Regions from separate parts of the Pseudomonas sp. Soil_N_39 genome, predicted to be linked through region 2. Evidence: predicted binding sites of a transcription regulator. Region 2 holds the regulator's gene; each other region holds the start of a gene.

Region 1 (5,951 bases), on a different contig from region 2:
TCGCGATGACGTCAGCTCGGACAACCCAGAACCCGTGGCGAGGGATTGGCTTGAGGTTCAGCGTTGAGCTGAGAGGACGGTGGTGAATGCTCGTGATGGCGGTGAGTCAGCTGGCAGGGGTGTGGCTGGAAAGCCGCCTTCGCGAGCAAGCTCGCTCCCACAGGGAATCTCTGGGAGCGGGCTTGTGACAGGAAGCCTCAGCGGAACCGATCAACCTCTTGGCGCAGGTCCTGGGCCAGTTTTTCCAGCTCCTTGGCAGTGAGGGCCAGGTTCGAGACCACTTGGCGCTGTTCACTGTTGGCCATGGCAATGCTCTGCAGGTTGCTGCTGAGCAGGGTTGCGGTGCTGCTTTGTTCCTGGGTGGCGGTGGTGATCGCCGCGAATTGCTGGCCAGCCGAGCGGCTCTGCTCGTCGATGCGCGCCAGGGCCGAGGCCACATTGGCGTTGCGCGACAGACCTTCCTGCATCAACAAATTGCCCTGCTCCATCGTGCTGATGGCATTGCCGGTTTCCTGCTGGATGCTGTTGATCATGCTGGAGATTTCGTCCGTGGCCTGGCGGGTGCGGGACGCCAGGCTGCGGACTTCATCGGCCACCACGGCGAAACCACGGCCCTGCTCGCCGGCGCGGGCAGCTTCAATGGCCGCGTTCAAGGCCAACAGGTTGGTCTGCTCGGCAATCGAGGTAATGACCCCCACGATGCCGCCGATTTCCTGGGACCGCTGGCCCAGGGTATTGATGACCGTGGCCGTGCTGTTCAGCGCGCCGGCGATTTGCTCCAGGGAGGACGACGCTTCATCCATCGAGGTCCGACCAATGCGGGTTTGCTGGGCGTTTTCCTGGGCCAGGCGCTCGGTGTTGCCCATGTTGTCGGCAATGTTCAAGGAGGTCGCACTGAACTCCTCCACGGCGCCAGCCATGCTGGTGATCTCGCCGGACTGCTGTTCCATGCCTTCGTACGCTCCGCTGGACAACCCGGACAGGGCCTGGGCGCGGCTGTTGACCTCCTGGGAGGCCTTGCGGATGTGCTCGACCATGGTCGACAGGGCCTGGCTCATCTGGTTGAAGGCACGGGCCAACTGACCGATTTCGTCATGGCTCGACACATTCAGGCGCACGCTCAGGTCGCCGGCGCCCAACGCCTCGGCCTGGCGCACCAGATCCCCCAGCGGTGCCAGTTTGCTGCGCAACAACCACATCGCCGAACCGACCGCCAACAGCATCGCCAGCAGGCTGCCGATGGCCAGTTGCATACCGACGCTCCAGGTCACGGCGCGGATCTCGGTTTTCGGCATGCTCGCCACCACCGCCCACGGCCCCCCCTCGAACGGTACGGCAACGCTGTAGAAATCTTCGGCGGTATCGGCCCAGAACGCGCCCTTGCCCGGCTTTTTGATCAAGCCGGTGATGGCCGCGGTAGCGTTGTCCAGCGCCTGCACGCCGGCGGGCGGCACCAGCCATTTGTTTTGTTCGTCCAGCAGCGCCAGGGAACCGGTCTGGCCGATGCGGAAGCGCTTGAGGTTTTCGAACTGCGCGTTCTGCGCGTCGGTGTAATCGAAGCCTACGTACAACACGGCAATGATCTTGCCGCTGCTGTCGCGTACAGGCGTGTACTGCGACATGTAGAAGCGTCCGAAAAGCAGGGCCCGACCAATGTAGCTCTGCCCACTGATCACCGGGCCGTAGGCCGGGCCGGCGCGGTCAAGCACGGTGCCGATGGCCCGTGTACCGTCCTGTTTACTGACCGAGGTACTGACGCGGATGAAATCGTCGCCGCTGCGCACGAAGACTGTGGCCACCCCGGCGGTCATCGCCTTGAACTCGTCCACTTCCTTGAAGTTGTTGTTCAACACTTCGCTGCCCAGGTTCAAGCCTGGAGTTTGTACGCCCGCCACCGTCACCGGCTGGTCCGGATGCACACTCAGGCCCGCGCTGAAGCGCTTTTCGAACAGACCGGCCAAGCGCTGAGTGCTCTCGCGCAGGGTGCTGTGGAAGGTATTGAGCTGGTCGGCCATCAGGCGCGCTTCGCTGGCCAAGTGCTCTTCACGGGTGGCAAGGTTGGCAGTGTCCAGCGAACGCAAGGCGAAGACGGTACTGCCGGAGATCACGATCGCCAGTATCACGGCGAGGGCAAGGCCTAGCTGTGAGGCGATCCGGGCACGGGGTTGAGACATGACGGCTCCTGGCCGAGAGACCGGATCATCCTGATCACGTCGCACGCTCGGCATTTTATTCGGGTGAGGTGTGAGTAGACCCTTTCTGAACGAGGGTTCCATCTTCACGGATTCGGCGGCAACGCCAAATACTTGAGCGGTTTGGACGGATTAATGCCAAGTGGCTAGCACGCCAACTTCAACGTTTCAGCCCAGGCGCTGTACATCGGGCAGTTGCATGGCCTTGACCTCGCCTTGGAGGAAGTCGCTGAGCCGGCGCAAACGTTCACCTCCCGGCCGGGTTTTCGGCCAGACCAGGTAATAGTGCTCACCGCTGGCGACAGCCGTCGGCCAGGGCAGGCTCAAGCGTCCCTGGGCAACGTCCTCGGCCACCATCAACAAGTCGCCCATGGAAACCCCATAGCCACGCGCCGCAGCGATCATGCCCAGCTCCAGGGTATCGAACACCTGCCCCCCCTTGAGCGAGACCTTGTCGGACAGGCCCATGCGTTGCAGCCAGTTGCGCCAGTCCCGGCGATCCGGCGTCGGATGCAGCAGTTCAGCACTGGCCAACCGCGCCACATCCCAAGGCTGATCGTTCAACAGGTTCGGCGCACCCACCGGGATCAATTCCTCGGGGAACAGCAAACTGGCCTCCCAGTCCGCCGGAAAATGCCCGTTGCCCAGCAATACGGCGCAATCGAAGGGCTCGACGTTGAAGTCCACCGAATCGATGTCCATCCAGGCACTGGTCAGTTGCACCTCGTTGCCGGGCTGCAAATGCCGGAAGCGACTCAGGCGCGCCAACAACCAGCGCATGGTCAACGTGGAAGGCGCTTTCATGCGCAGGATGCCGTCTTCGCCATGCAAGGTGTGGCAGGCCCGCTCCAGCGCCATGAAGCCCTCCCGCACGCCCGGCAACAACAATCGCGCCGCCTCGGTCAATTGCAGGTTGCGGCCGCTGCGCTGGAACAGCCGGCAGGCAAAGTGATCCTCCAGCGTGCGAATGTGCCGGCTGACGGCGCTCTGGGTGATCGACAGTTCTTCGGCGGCCCGGGTGAACGAGCTGTAGCGCGCCGCGGCTTCGAATGCCCGCAACGCATAGAGAGGAGGAAGACGACGGGGCATCGCAAAAGCTCCATGGCGTGGTCTGCAAACCCTACCAGAAACCCGTCCAGCATGAGTTTTAATCATGCCAGCGATCTTTTTTATCCTTTTGTGCAATCCGCCGAGAGCGCCGAGAATCGTCGCTTTACTGCCTTGTTTAAACATGGAGCGTGATGATCATGCAGCATCCGGTGCGTACCGAACTCTGGGCCATCCTGCGGCTGGCGGGGCCGTTGATCGCCTCGCAGTTGGCGCACATGCTGATGGTGCTGACCGACACTGTGATGATGGCGCGCCTGAGCCCTGAAGCCCTCGCCGGTGGCGGGCTCGGGGCGGCCACCTATTCGTTCGTGTCGATCTTCTGCATCGGCGTGATCGCCGCGGTGGGCACCCTGGTCGCGATCCGCCAGGGCGCGGGCGATGTCGAAGGCGCCACCCGGCTGACCCAGGCCGGGCTTTGGCTGGCCTGGTTGATGGCGTTGATGGCCGGGTTGCTGCTGTGGAACCTCAAGCCCGTGCTGCTGATGTTCGGCCAGACCGAAACCAACGTGCTGTCCGCCGGACAGTTCCTGCTTGCGCTGCCGTTCGCCCTGCCCGGCTACCTGAGCTTCATGGCCCTGCGCGGCTTCACCAGCGCCATCGGCCGGGCCACGCCGGTCATGGTGATCAGCCTGGGCGGCACGGTGGCCAACTTCCTGCTCAACTACGCGCTCATTACCGGCATGTTCGGCCTGCCGAAACTCGGCTTGATGGGCATCGGCCTGGTCACGGCCATCGTCGCCAATTGCATGGCCCTGGCGCTGGCCTGGCACATCCATCGGCACCCGGCCTACCGTGCCTATCCGCTGCTTGATGGCCTGTCGCGGCCCAATCGCCAATACCTCAAGGAACTGTGGCGCCTGGGTCTGCCGATTGGCGGCACGTACGCAGTGGAAGTCGGGCTGTTCGCGTTCGCCGCGCTGTGCATGGGCACCATGGGCAGCACGCCGTTGGCGGCCCACCAGATCGCCCTGCAAATCGTCTCGGTGGCGTTCATGGTGCCGGCCGGGATGTCCTATGCCATCACCATGCGCATCGGCCAGCACTACGGCGCCGGGCAGCTGTTGATGGCGCGTCTGGCCGGTCGAGTCGGCATTGGTTTTGGCGCGGCCGCGATGCTGGCGTTTGCCATGGTGTTCTGGCTATTGCCCCATCAATTGATCGGTTTGTTCCTGGACCACGACGACCCGGCGTTCCGCGATGTGATCAACCTGGCCGTGAGCCTGTTGGCGGTGGCGGCGTGGTTCGAGCTGTTCGACGGCACGCAAACCATCGCCATGGGTTGCATTCGCGGGCTCAAGGACGCCAAGACCACCTTTCTGGTGGGCCTGGGTTGCTATTGGCTGATCGGCGCACCGTCGGCCTGGTGGATGGCGTTCCACCTGAACTGGGGACCGACCGGTGTCTGGTGGGGCCTGGCTCTGGGGCTGGCCTGCGCGGCCGTGAGCCTGACCCTGGCGTTTGAATGGAAGATGAAGCGGATGATCAGGCGTGAACCCGGGCAGCAGGGTTTCGAGGTCGTTCAGACTGAATGAGTTTCCCTTGTGGGAGCGAGCTTGCTCGCGATGGCGATAGCCTGTCACATCGACTTTGACTGACACACCGCTATCGCGAGCAAGCTCGCTCCCACAGGGTTTTGGGTCAGCTCATTTCCAGTATGGGCTGCTGATTGCCGTCAAATGTCAGGTACTCAACCAACTCTGGCAACGGCAACGGCTTGCTGATCAGGAAACCCTGCACCTGGTCGCAACCGAAACCGCGTAGCAAATCCAATTGTTCCTGGGTTTCCACACCTTCGGCCACCACCTCCAGGTTGAGGTTGTGGGCCAGGTTGATCATGGCGTGCACCAGTTTGCGGTTCTCTTCGCGCTGCTCCATGCCGCCAACGAAGCTCTTGTCGATCTTGAGCAAGGCGATCGGCAGGCTATTGAGGTGCACGAATGAGGAGAACCCGGTGCCGAAGTCGTCCAGGGAGAAGCGCACCCCCAGGCGGCCCAGGGCATCCATGGTCTGCTTGACCAATTCGCTGCGGCGCATGACGGCAGTTTCGGTGAGTTCGAACTCCAGCCATTGCGCCTCGACACCTCGCTCGGCAATCAGCCGGCTCAAGGTCGGCAACAACTGGCTGTCCTGGAACTGCCGGAACGACAGGTTGACCGCCATGTGCAACGGCGCCAGCCCCCGTTCGCGCAGAGCCTGCATGTCCCGCAGCGCCCGGGAAATCACCCAGTAGCCCAGCGGCACGATCAGGCCGCTCTGTTCAGCCAGCGGCACGAACTCACTCGGTGGCAGCAAGCCGCGTTCACCATGACGCCAGCGCACCAGGGCTTCAAGGCCGACGATGTGGCCGCCATCGAGGTCCAGCCGCGGCTGGTAATGCAGCTCCAGCTCGTCGCGGCGCAGTGCCCGGCGCAGTTCGCTTTCCAGGTCGGCAAGGCTGCGGGCATTGCGATTGATACGTTCGTTGAAGATATGAAAGGTGCAGCCCTGGGTGCTCTTGGCCTGCTGCATGGCGATGTGGGCATGCCACATCAGCGGATCGGCACCAGCCTGGGCGCGAGCATGGGCAACCCCCAGGCTGCAGCCGATCAGCAGGCTTTCGCCGTCCACCCAATAAGGCTCGGCCAATGCTTCGGTAATCCGCTCGGCCAT
Region 2 (5,951 bases):
GCTTTCGGGGCGGCCGGGGCCGTCGGCGGAACGACCGCATCCGGCGCGAACTGACCCTTGCCGTGAAGCTGGTCGAGCAGCGACTCGAACTCGGCATCGGTGATTTCATCGCTGGCCGCCCCACCGGCGGCTTGCGCAGCAGGTGCAGCCGGAGCGGCTGGTGCCTCGGCCTGGGCCTTGACGGTATTCAGGGAGTCCAGCAGCTGTTCGAATTCGTTATCGGTGATGTCGCCCGATTCTTCGGCGACCGGCTCTTCAACCACCGCCTCGACAATCGGCGCCGCTTCGTCAGCCGATTGCGGCTCGGCCAGGCGCGATAGCGCGGCAAGCAGCTCGGGGGTGGCAGCCGTGATCGGCGAGCGCTCACGCACTTCACTGAACATGCTGTTGACCGCATCCAGCGCTTCGAGCACCACGTCCATCAGTTCCGAATCCACGCGGCGCTCACCCTTGCGCAGGATATCGAACACGTTTTCGGCAATGTGGCAGCACTCCACCAGCTCGTTGAGCTGGAGGAAGCCGGCGCCTCCTTTTACAGTGTGGAAACCGCGAAAAATTGCATTGAGCAGATCCGCATCATCAGGTCGGCTTTCCAGCTCGACCAGCTGTTCGGACAGTTGCTCTAGAATCTCGCCGGCCTCAACCAGGAAATCCTGAAGGATCTCTTCATCGGCGCCGAAGCTCATTAATGGCTGCTCCTAAAACAGGGCTAAAACTCAGAATCCAAGGCTGGACAGCAAATCGTCCACATCGTCCTGACCGGACATAACGTCTTCTCTTTTATCGGCATGAATTTGCGGACCTTCACCCTGAGAGAGATGTTTTTGTGGATCTTTTTCAGCAAGCATCGCTTCACGGTCGTGTTCGATGCCTGCAAAGCGGTCGACCTGGCTGGCCATCAACACCAGTTTGAGCAGGTTGCTTTCCACTTCGGTGACCAATTGGGTCACACGCTTGATCACCTGGCCGGTCAGGTCTTGATAGTCCTGGGCCAGCAGAATGTCGTTGAGGTTGCTTGCCACGGCGCGGTTCTCGGTGCTGCTGCGCGCCAGGAAACCGTCGACCCGACGGGCCAGCTCCCGAAACTCTTCAGCACCGACTTCGCGACGCATGAACCGGCCCCAGTCGGTGCTCAAGGCCTGGGCTTCTTCACTCAGGCCGTTGACCAGCGGCGTTGCACTTTCCACCAGGTCCATGGTGCGGTTCGCCGCGGCCTCGGTCAGCTTGACCACATACCCCAGGCGCTCGGTGGCGTCGGTGATCTGCGAGACTTCCTCGGCCTGCGGCATGTGCGGGTCGATCTGGAAATTGACAATCGCGCTGTGCAGTTCACGCGTGAGCTTGCCCACTTCCTGATACAGACCGCGGTCACGGGTCTGGTTGAGCTCATGGATCATTTGAACCGCATCGCCAAAGCGACCTTTTTCAAGGCTGTCGACCAGTTCGCGGGCATGTTTTTTCAGGGTCGATTCGAAATCGCCCATTGAAGATTCGTTGTCCATAGCTCCCCCGTGGCGCAGTTAACCGATGCGTTCGAAGATTTTTTCGATCTTCTCTTTCAACGCCTGGGCCGTGAAGGGTTTGACCACATAGCCGTTTACACCGGCCTGGGCCGCTTCGATGATCTGCTCGCGCTTGGCTTCGGCAGTGACCATCAGCACCGGAAGATGCTTGAGCTTTTCGTCGGCGCGCACATGGCGCAACAAGTCGATACCGGTCATGCCGGGCATGTTCCAGTCAGTCACCAGAAAGTCGATGCTCCCGCTGTTGAGGACCGGAATGGCTGTGACGCCATCATCCGCCTCGACCGTGTTGGTGAACCCAAGGTCACGCAACAGGTTTTTTATGATCCGCCGCATCGTTGAGAAGTCATCAACGATGAGGATTTTCATGTTCTTGTCCAATTCGACCTCCAAGCAGTCTTAAACGCGCCCAGCACCTGGACGCGCCATTTCAATCAATCCGGCACAACACTCGACAACGGTCCGGAGCACAACGGATGGAGACTGGCGCAGTACCTGCCAGGCCAGCCTCGTCGCAGTGTCCCCACACTGCCTGTCAACGCGCTCGCCACTCCCCCAAACGCCCCCGCAAACGGGCCGCGCACTGGCTGTGTAACTGGCTGACCCGCGATTCGCTGACCCCCAGGACCTCACCGATTTCCTTGAGGTTCAGCTCTTCGTCGTAGTACAGCGCCAAGACCAGTCGCTCACGCTCCGGCAAATTGGCAATCGCATCCGCCAGCGCGCTCTGGAAACGTTCATCTTCCAGGTCACGCGATGGCTCCATGTGAGCACTCGCGCCATCCTCGTGCAGCCCTTCGTGTTCGCCGTCCTGCAGCAGGTCGTCGAAACTGAACAGGCGGCTGCCCAAGGTATCGTTCAAAATCCCGTAATAATCATCGAGACTTAACTGGAGTTCGGCAGCAACTTCGTGATCTTTAGCGTCACGCCCGGTTTTCGCTTCAATTGCCCGAATCGCGTCACTGACCATGCGGGTATTGCGGTGCACCGAACGCGGCGCCCAATCGCCCTTGCGGACTTCATCGAGCATCGCCCCGCGAATGCGAATACCGGCATAGGTCTCGAAACTGGCGCCTTTGCTGGCGTCGTATTTGTTCGACACTTCAAGCAGGCCGATCATGCCGGCCTGGATCAAGTCCTCGACCTGGACACTGGCCGGCAACCGCGCCAGCAAGTGGTAGGCGATACGCTTGACCAGTGGCGCATAACGCTCGATCAATTCGTATTGGGCGTCCCGTGCCGATTTTTTGTAGAGATGGTTGTAACCGCTGGCTGTCATAGCACGGGCCCTGCTGTTTGTTGCACAAGACGTTCGACGAAAAACTCCAGATGCCCGCGAGGATTGGCCGGCAATGGCCAGGTATCGACCTTCTGGGCGATCGCCTTGAACGCCAGCGCGCATTTGGAACGTGGAAAGGCTTCATAGACGGCACGTTGCTTCTGGACGGCCTTGCGCACGCTTTCGTCGTAAGGCACCGCGCCGACGTATTGCAGGGCGACGTCCAGGAAGCGATCGGTGACCTTGGTCAACTTGGCGAACAGGTTGCGTCCTTCCTGCGGGCTCTGGGCCATGTTGGCCAGGACGCGGAAGCGGTTCATGCCATAGTCGCGGTTCAGCAGTTTGATCAGGGCGTAGGCGTCGGTGATGGACGTCGGTTCGTCGCAGACCACCAGCAGCACTTCCTGGGCGGCGCGCACGAAACTGACGACCGAGTCGCCAATGCCGGCCGCGGTATCGATCACCAGCACATCGAGGTTGTCGCCGATGTCGCTGAAAGCCTGGATCAGGCCCGCGTGTTGGGCTGGGGTCAGGTGAACCATGCTCTGGGTGCCGGAGGCAGCCGGCACGATACGAATCCCGCCTGGCCCCTGCAACAGCACGTCGCGCAGTTCGCAGCGGCCTTCGATCACGTCCGCCAGGGTGCGTTTGGGGGTAAGCCCCAGCAGCACGTCGACGTTCGCCAGGCCCAGGTCGGCGTCCAGCAGCATGACCCGTCGGCCAAGCTCTGCCAGAGCCAGGGACAAGTTCACTGACACGTTAGTCTTCCCGACGCCACCTTTGCCGCCGGTCACCGCGATCACCTGTACGGGATGCATGCTGCCCATGTTCGTTCTTTACCTTGTCTTCTTAGACGGAGGCCACATTACTGGCTGCGCGTTCGCATAAGGAACAATGCATGGCAGACCATCGATGTAGGTACAAAAAATATTCATGATTACCTCAGCCGACCTGCTTGCTCGGGCTGTGGTAGATGTCAGCGAACATGTCAGCCATGGCTTCTTCGCTGGGTTCTTCCTGCATTTGCACACTCACGGCACGACTGACCAGTTGATGACGGCGCGGCAGATGCAAATCATCCGGGATCCGCGGCCCATCGGTCAGGTAGGCCACCGGCAGTTCATGACCGATCGCCAGGCTCAACACCTCGCCCAGGCTTGCCGTTTCGTCCAGCTTAGTCAGGATGCAGCCGGCCAGTCCGCAGCGTTTGTAGCTGTGGTATGCGGCGGTTAGAACCTGTTTCTGGCTGGTGGTTGCCAACACGAGATAATTTTTTGACTTGATACCGCGTCCGGCCAGGCTTTCGAGCTGCATGCGCAGGGCTGGATCGCTGGCTTGCAGGCCCGCGGTATCGATCAGCACAACGCGTTTGCGCAGCAACGGCTCCAGCGCCTGGGCCAGGGATTGGCCCGGATCCACATGGGTCACCGACACATTGAGGATCCGGCCCAGGGTCTTGAGTTGTTCCTGGGCACCGATGCGGAAACTGTCCATGCTCACCAGGGCGATGCTCTGGGCGCCGTACTTGAGTACATAACGGGCGGCGAGCTTGGCCAGGGTGGTGGTCTTGCCCATGCCGGCAGGACCGACCATGGCAATCACTCCGCCCTCTTCCAGTGGCTCGACTTCCGGCGTGGAGATCATCCGCGCCAGGTGCGCCAGCAACATGCGCCAAGCCTGGCGCGGTTCTTCGATACCATTGATCAGCGCCAGCAGGTCCCGGGACAACGGGCCGGACAGGCCGATGCGTTGCAGGCGACGCCACAGGTTGGCCTGGGCCGGACGGCTGCCTTGCAGCTGGTTCCAGGCCAGGGAGCCGAGCTGGACTTCCATCAGCTCGCGCAGGCTGTTGAGTTCAAAGCGCATCGAGTCCAGGGCGCGCGGATCGACCCCGCGGGCAGGCGCGGCGGGAGCCGGTTCCGGACGACGCGGTTCGGCCTGGGCCTGCTCCATTAGCGGTTCGGCGGCGGTCAAGGGCAGGCCGGCGGTCAGCGGCTGACCGGCGAACAATTGACGATTGGTGCCCGCGGCACCCTCGCCTTCGCTGCTGCGCAGGCTCAGTTCGGCCTGGGCGCTGGCGATGCGCGATTGGGTCTTGCGCAGCTCATCTTCGAGCTCCATGTTCGGAACCCGCGGGGCCAGCGCAGACAGTTTGTAATCCAGGGCCGCCGTCAGCTCGACACCGCCGGCGATACGACGGTTGCCAATGATGGCTGCTTCAGCGCCCAGCTCGTCACGAACCAGTTTCATGGCCTGACGCATGTCGGCGGCGAAAAAACGCTTCACTTGCATAAACCACTACCTCAGCCGTTGGGCCCTACTGTCGCAACGATGGTCACTTGCTTGTTGTCCGGTATTTCCTGGTACGCCAGCACATGCAGCCCCGGGACCGCGAGGCGCCCGAATCGCGAGAGCATCGCGCGAATCGGACCGGCCACCAGCAGGATCACCGGTTGGCCTTGCATCTCTTGCCGCTGGGCTGCTTCGATCAGCGAACGCTGCAGCTTCTCGGCCATGCTTGGCTCCAGCAGGACACCCTCTTCCGAGCCTTGTCCTGCCTTCTGCAGACTATTGAGCAATATCTGTTCCAACCTTGGCTCCAAGGTGATCACAGGCAGCTCAGACTCAGTGCCTACAATGCTTTGGACGATTGCGCGGGACACGCCGACCCGAACCGCAGCCACCAAGGCGGCGGTATCTTGACTCTTGGCGGCGTTGTTGGCGATGGCCTCGGCGATACTGCGTATGTCGCGCACGGGCACTTGTTCGGCCAGCAGCGCCTGCAGCACCTTGAGCAACTGCGACAAGGAAACCACGCCTGGCACCAGCTCTTCGGCCAGCTTCGGCGAGCCTTTGGCCAGTACTTGCAGGAGTTGCTGGACTTCTTCGTGGCCAATCAGCTCACTGGAGTGCTTGTACAGGATCTGGTTCAAGTGGGTCGCCACCACGGTACTGGCGTCCACCACGGTATAACCGAGGGACTGGGCCTGGGCCCGCTGGCTGATTTCGATCCACACCGCTTCCAGGCCGAAAGCCGGATCCTTGGCGGTGATGCCGCTGAGGCTGCCGTAGACCTGGCCGGGGTTGATCGCCAATTCGCGGTCGGGATAGATCTCGGCTTCGGCCAGAATCACCCCCATCAAGGTCAG
Region 3 (5,951 bases), on a different contig from region 2:
ACCGTCTGCACCTGGCCGTCGGGTTGCTTGATGTCCACCGCGACCGTCTGCTGGCTCATCGGCACGGATTCGCCATCGAGCAGGTAGCGGGTCGGGTCTTTCGGGTCCAGTTGCAGCCGATACAAGGTGAAATGCTTTGAGCTGTCGACGGTGTGGGTCCAGGCCAGGTGTTGGCTGAAACCGATGTTGATCATCGGCAGGCCCGGCAGCGCCGCGCCCATGACGTCCAGCTTGCCGGGAATGGTCAGGTGCATCTGGTAGAAACGCATGCCGCCCACCCACGGAAAATGCGGGTTCGCCAGCAACATGCCGCGACCATTAAACGAGCGCTCACTGCCGATGGCCAGGGCATTGCTGCCGCGCTCCAGGGCAAAACGCTGCTGCCGGGTCGCGGCAGCGGCGAAACTCGCGGCCGGAGCAGTGGCGAGTGCCGTCGCCTGAGGCGGTTGTGCGCCAGCCAGAGCTTCGGCGAACTGGCCGACGCCGCCTTCCACCAACAAGCGACGGGTCAATTTGACCAGGTCCAGCGCGGTGATCGGCCGCACCCACTCACTGGCGCATTGCTCAGGCAGGCCCTTGGCCTTGCGCTCGGCCAACGCACGGTTGTAGCCCGCCGCATAGCCTTCAACCAGTTGTTGCACTTGAGGCGTCTGGGCCTGCCAGAAACCGGAGACCGCTTGCGGTGTGTTGAGCCAGCTGAAAAACAGATCGCTGGCGCGGTTCTCCCGCTGTTCGACCGTGACCTGCTCGGGCCCGAAGTAACGCGAGCGCTGAGCATTGACCGTGACGATCTCATTGGCCAGCAGGCACAGATTGTCCTGGGCGTAGGCATAACCGATGCCATAACCCAGTCCACGTTCGTCCTGGGCGCGGATATGTGGCACGCCAAACCGGGTGCGACGGATCTCGGCACTGGCCTGCTGTCCATCGTCCTGCGCATTGACCACGGGGCTGAGCCCGAGGGCGATCCCCAGAAAAGCGCCTGCAAGGCCAACCCTCGATAACTGCCCGGACATTCTCACGTTCACTCCTGATGAAAACTTCAGAGACCAGGACGGCTGCCGCTGCGCCAGTCGACAAACACTCGGCCCGCCTGGGAAATCACACGCCGCGTGCTGAACCGGAATGTGCCTACCTTGAAAACGAACCGGACGAAAAAAAATTAATGGCCTTGCGCCGCTTGAACACGGGGGTTTGACGAAGCGGGGGCAATTTTTTCACATCATCGTCCTCATGATTGCGCGTCCTCGTTCGTCCTATAACAGGAGAGTATTCGTGACCTTTTCTGATCAGGCTGGTAAGGAGTTTCTGCATGCGTAACGCGCAACTGCCCATGGAGGGCAAGCCAAGGCCAACCGGCGTCTCGCTGAACGCCACTCACCGTGAATTCGACAGGCCGCCAGAGCGCGGCGGCAATGACCACATCAGGCGCCTGCTCAAGAGCTTCGGGCTCAGGACCAGCCTGATTCGTCTTAAAGTCATCGACGCGCTGCTCAAGGCCGCCCACGAAAACCGCTGCCTGGGTGTGCGTGGTGTGCACAGCCAGTTATTGGGGTTGGACATTCCGTTGTCCTTTCTCAGCGTGCGCGAGGTATTGAAGCGCCTGTGCAGCGAAGGGGTCGTGACCCTCAACGCCGATAAAAGCTACCGCCTGCACCCCAGCGCGATGGCCGTGCTCGAGGCCGAGGAATGAAGCCGGCGCTCAGGGCTTGACCTTGCGCCGCATTACGCCGTTGATCACCACCACGATGACCGCCACGGCAATGGCGATGTATTGAAACAACTGCTCGCTGATCATGCCCTTGCCCTGCATCCAGGACAGCCCCAGCATGATAGCCAGGACGACGAGGACGATCAGAATCGAGTATTTCAAACGTTGTGAATGAGTCATTGCCAATTTCCTGAATGTATCCGTTCTGTATCCGAAGGCTTGTCAAGTCCGCACCCTATCGCCTGGATGACGGGTTGCCGACGGCCCCCATGGTACAGCCGAAGGCGTGTCTTCGTGCAATCCACTCGTTCTATCCCTCGACCAACTGACCTCTAAAGCTGCGTCCTCCCAGGCCGATATAGTCAGGACTGCCCATCCGCCTGCTCCAGAAAGTCGCCTTCGTGCAAGGACTTCCCACATGCCTTCATTCCGAACTATTCAGGCACGCTACACCCTGTTTCTGGTTATTTTCATGCTGGTGCTGTCCCTCCTGACGGTGGTGGGCATCAGTTATCTGGTCGCGCCCAAGCTGCGCCACACCGAGGAGCAAGTGGTCCTGAACCGCATCGCCGAGGTTGCCGAGCAGATCCAGGGCGAATTGAACAAGGTACAGGCGCAGCAACGCAGCATCACCCAGACCATCCCGCTGCTCGACAGCGATGCCATCGACAAAGTGTTGCCGGGGCTGGTGGATCAGTACGGCGAGTTGAAAGTCTTCGGCGGCGGGATCTGGCCCTTGCCCAACCAGCGGGCCGAGGGACGCAGCAAGTTCAGCACGTTCTGGCACCGCGACGCGTCCGGCAAACTGGTGGTCAATACCTTCTGGAACAGTGACGCCGCGCCCAACTATTACGAACAACCCTGGCACAAGGGCGGCATGGCCACTCCACCTGGCAAATGCGCCTGGGCTGCGGCCTATAAAGATGACGCCAGCGCCGAACCGCGCACCAACTGCGCCATGGCCATCCAGAAAAACGGCGTGCCTTACGGCGTGTCCACCATCGACGTGACCCTGGGCTTCTTCAATGAGCTGGTGGCACGCAAGGAAGCCGACCTGAGCGCCGAGATGCTGATCGTCGAAGGCGACGGCAAGATCATCAGCAACAGTTCGCGCATCAGCGGGCCGATCGTGCTGAAGAACATCAGCGAACTGGCGGCCACCTCGCCATTCGCCGCCCAGGTCAAGGCGGGCCTGGCCCAGCGCGACCAGCCGTTGCAGCGGGTCGAGTTCGACAACAAGGGCGAGGCCAGCACCTTCTTCATGCGCCCTATCGAAGGTTCGCCGTGGTTCCTGGCCACCGCATTGCCGACCCGCCTGATCACCGCCCAGCGCGACGATGTACTGAGCACGTTGAGCCTGCTGCAGATCCCGATGGTGATCCTGCTGGTCTTGATGCAGCTCTACGCGATCCGCCAGTTGACTAATCGCATGAAGGTGCTCAAAGGCAACATCGACGCCTTGTCCACCGGCGATGCCGACCTGACCCGACGCATCACCATCCGGGCCGAGGATGAATTGGGGGCGATTGGTCATTCGGTCAACCGCTTCATCGCTTACCTGCAAGGCATGATCGGTGAAGTCACTCAGGCCACCGGCGCCATGGCGTCGAGCCTGGGCGATCTGCAACGGACCTCGGCCCATACCAGCGAAATCCTGATGCGCCACGCCTCGGAAACCGACCAGACCGTGACCGCCATCACCCAGATGAGCTCTACGGCTGAAAGCGTCGCGCAAAACGCGGCCGAGACTGCGGCGTTCACCCAACGCGCCAACGAGCATGCCGATCGCTCCCGCGTCGTGGTCGGTGAGGCCTCCAGCAGTGTGGTGGCGTTGATCGATGAAGTCGCCAGCGCCACCCGCAAGGTCGAGAGCATGCAACAAGACGCCCAGCGCATCACCGAGATCCTGGGCGTGATCGGCGCCATCGCCGGGCAGACCAACCTGCTGGCGCTCAACGCCGCTATTGAGGCTGCCCGTGCCGGGGAGCAAGGCCGTGGTTTTGCCGTGGTGGCCGACGAAGTCCGCGCTCTCGCCGCCCGTACCCAGGCCAGTACCTCGGAAATCAACGAAATGCTGACCCGCCTGACCCAAGGCGTGAGTTCGTCGGTCTCGGCCATGGAAAACACCCAGGCCAGTTGCCAGTCGGCGGCCGATGCGACCTCCCGAGTCAACTCGGGCCTGGACGAAATGGCCGGCTCGGTCAGCCAGATCAACAGCCTCAGCACCCAGATCGCTACGGCCGCCGAGCAACAGAGCGCGGTGACCGAGGAGATCAATCGCAGCATGGTGCAAATCCGCCACATGGTGGAGGAACTGGTGGAAAGTGGCCTGGCCAGCGAGGCCAACACCCGGCAACTGCTGGACGCCAATAGTCGGGTGAATACGATCATGGGGCGGTTCAAGGTGCGCTGAAGCGTCTCCATTCACCTGTGTCAGATCTGTGGGAGCAAAGCTTGCTCGCGATAGAGTCGGATCAGCTGCAAGATTGTGACTGACAAACCGCTATCGCGAGCAAGCTCGCTCCCACAAGACTGCGTTCGTCCTTCCAGCCTGACAATTGTGTAATCCCCGCCTCAGCCCCCTGTCAGCTTGCCCTCGCTACTCTGTTATCCTCCCTCCAAACCGTTCGACAAGAGACCTCCTTCATGGCCAACCCCCTGCACCTGCTCGCCTTGAGCGCCCTGTTCATGACTACCTTGGCCCAGGCCGCCGAACCCGTCACCATCGATGTGCACCGCGACGCCAATTGCGGCTGCTGCAAGAAGTGGATCTCGCATCTGCAAGAAAACGGCTTCAAGGTCAACGACCATGTCGAGGCCGACATGAGTTCGGTCAAGCAACGCCTGGGCGTGGCGCCAAACCTGCGTTCCTGCCACACCGCCGAAATCAACGGCAAATTCGTCGAAGGCCATGTTCCGGCCGACCAGGTGCTGGCGTTGAGCAAGCGCGACGACTTGCTCGGCGTAGCCGCCCCCGGCATGCCCATGGGCTCGCCCGGCATGGAAATGGACGGCATGAGCGATGCCTATCAAGTGATTGGCCTGAAGAAAGACGGGACCCAAACCGTAGTGGCGGATTACCCGGCCCACTGATGGGCGAAGCCTATATCGGCTTGTTTCTGGCGGCTTTCGGTGCGGCGACCTTGCTGCCGCTGCAATCGGAGGCCTTGTTGGTCGGCCTGCTGCTCAGCGAGCGCCACGAAACCTGGCTGTTGCTGGGGGTCGCCACGGTCGGCAACGTCCTGGGTTCGCTGGTGAACTGGTGGCTGGGCACGCGCCTGGAGCACTTCAAGGACCGACGCTGGTTCCCGGTCAGCCCGGCTCACCTGGACAAGGCTCGCGTGCATTACCAGCGCTTCGGCCGCTGGTCGCTGCTGCTCAGTTGGCTGCCGATCATCGGCGATCCGTTGACCCTGGTGGCCGGGGTGATGGGCGAGCCGTGGCGGCGCTTCCTGCTGATCGTGACCCTGGCCAAAGGCCTGCGCTATGGCGTGCTCGCCCTCGCCACGCTGGGCTGGATGGGTTGAACATTCGGTCCGTTCGGTTGCCTGTGGTTAATACCGCCATAATCGGGTCGCGCCAGGATCGGCCGCGGCCACAAGGAGATTGACCATGTCCCGAACCCCCACGCGCTGGTTGCCCAGCCTGCTCTTCACCGTCGCCCTGCCCCTGCTCGCCCAGGCCGCCACCCCGCCGGAAGGCCCGGCCTACGGCGCTCAGCTGGAGGGCTTCGAATACCCCTATACCCTCAAGCACTTCGCCTTCCAGTCCCAGGGCAAATCGTTGCAGATGGGCTATATGGACGTGCCGGCCCAAGGCAAGGTCAATGGCCGTACCGTGGTGCTGATGCACGGCAAGAATTTCTGCGCCGCCACCTGGGGCGATTCGATCAAGGTGTTGAGCGAGGCCGGCTACCGGGTCATCGCGGCGGACCAGGTCGGTTTCTGCACCTCGAGCAAACCCGAGCATTACCAGTACAGCTTCCAGCAACTGGCGACCAACACCCAAGCCTTGCTCAAGGCCCTCGGTGTACAGAACGCCATCGTCCTCGGCCATTCCACCGGCGGCATGCTCGCCACTCGGTACGCCTTGCAGTTCCCCGATCAGGTCGAGCGCCTGGCAATGGTCAACCCCATTGGCCTGGAGGATTGGAAAGCCCTGGGCGTGCCCTATCGCACCGTGGACCAATGGTACGCCCGTGAGCTGAAAGTCACCGCCGAGGGCATTCGCAATTACGAGC

Evidence for each region. Region 2 encodes FliA, which starts transcription of late flagellar genes. Its sites were predicted from a motif close to CTAAAGTTTNNNNNNNNNNNGCCGNTAA; they were not measured.
Region 1: the regulator FliA is predicted to act here: its motif matches at 2,284-2,311, upstream of AC3A5O_RS03575 (methyl-accepting chemotaxis protein).
Region 3: the regulator FliA is predicted to act here: its motif matches at 2,044-2,071, upstream of AC3A5O_RS19530 (methyl-accepting chemotaxis protein).

The regions. Positions count from the first base shown of each region.
Region 1 covers NZ_JBDGLI010000002.1:283,060-289,010, reverse strand. Annotated here, with positions in the region: gene AC3A5O_RS03575 (methyl-accepting chemotaxis protein) at 198-2,174, opposite strand; gene AC3A5O_RS03570 (LysR substrate-binding domain-containing protein) at 2,361-3,281, opposite strand; gene AC3A5O_RS03565 (NorM family multidrug efflux MATE transporter) at 3,440-4,834, shown strand; gene AC3A5O_RS03560 (putative bifunctional diguanylate cyclase/phosphodiesterase) at 4,941-5,951, opposite strand, start outside.
Region 2 covers NZ_JBDGLI010000005.1:158,455-164,405, reverse strand. Annotated here, with positions in the region: gene AC3A5O_RS10025 (chemotaxis protein CheA) at 1-686, opposite strand, end outside; gene AC3A5O_RS10020 (protein phosphatase CheZ) at 717-1,502, opposite strand; gene AC3A5O_RS10015 (chemotaxis response regulator CheY) at 1,521-1,892, opposite strand; gene fliA (RNA polymerase sigma factor FliA) at 2,059-2,802, opposite strand; gene fleN (flagellar synthesis regulator FleN) at 2,799-3,629, opposite strand; gene flhF (flagellar biosynthesis GTPase FlhF) at 3,745-5,094, opposite strand; gene flhA (flagellar biosynthesis protein FlhA) at 5,106-5,951, opposite strand, start outside.
Region 3 covers NZ_JBDGLI010000013.1:88,988-94,938, reverse strand. Annotated here, with positions in the region: gene pvdQ (bifunctional acylase PvdQ) at 1-1,016, opposite strand, end outside; gene AC3A5O_RS19540 (fe2+ zn2+ uptake regulation protein) at 1,313-1,693, shown strand; gene AC3A5O_RS19535 (hypothetical protein) at 1,703-1,891, opposite strand; gene AC3A5O_RS19530 (methyl-accepting chemotaxis protein) at 2,130-4,124, shown strand; gene AC3A5O_RS19525 (DUF411 domain-containing protein) at 4,358-4,804, shown strand; gene AC3A5O_RS19520 (YqaA family protein) at 4,804-5,238, shown strand; gene AC3A5O_RS19515 (alpha/beta fold hydrolase) at 5,324-5,951, shown strand, end outside.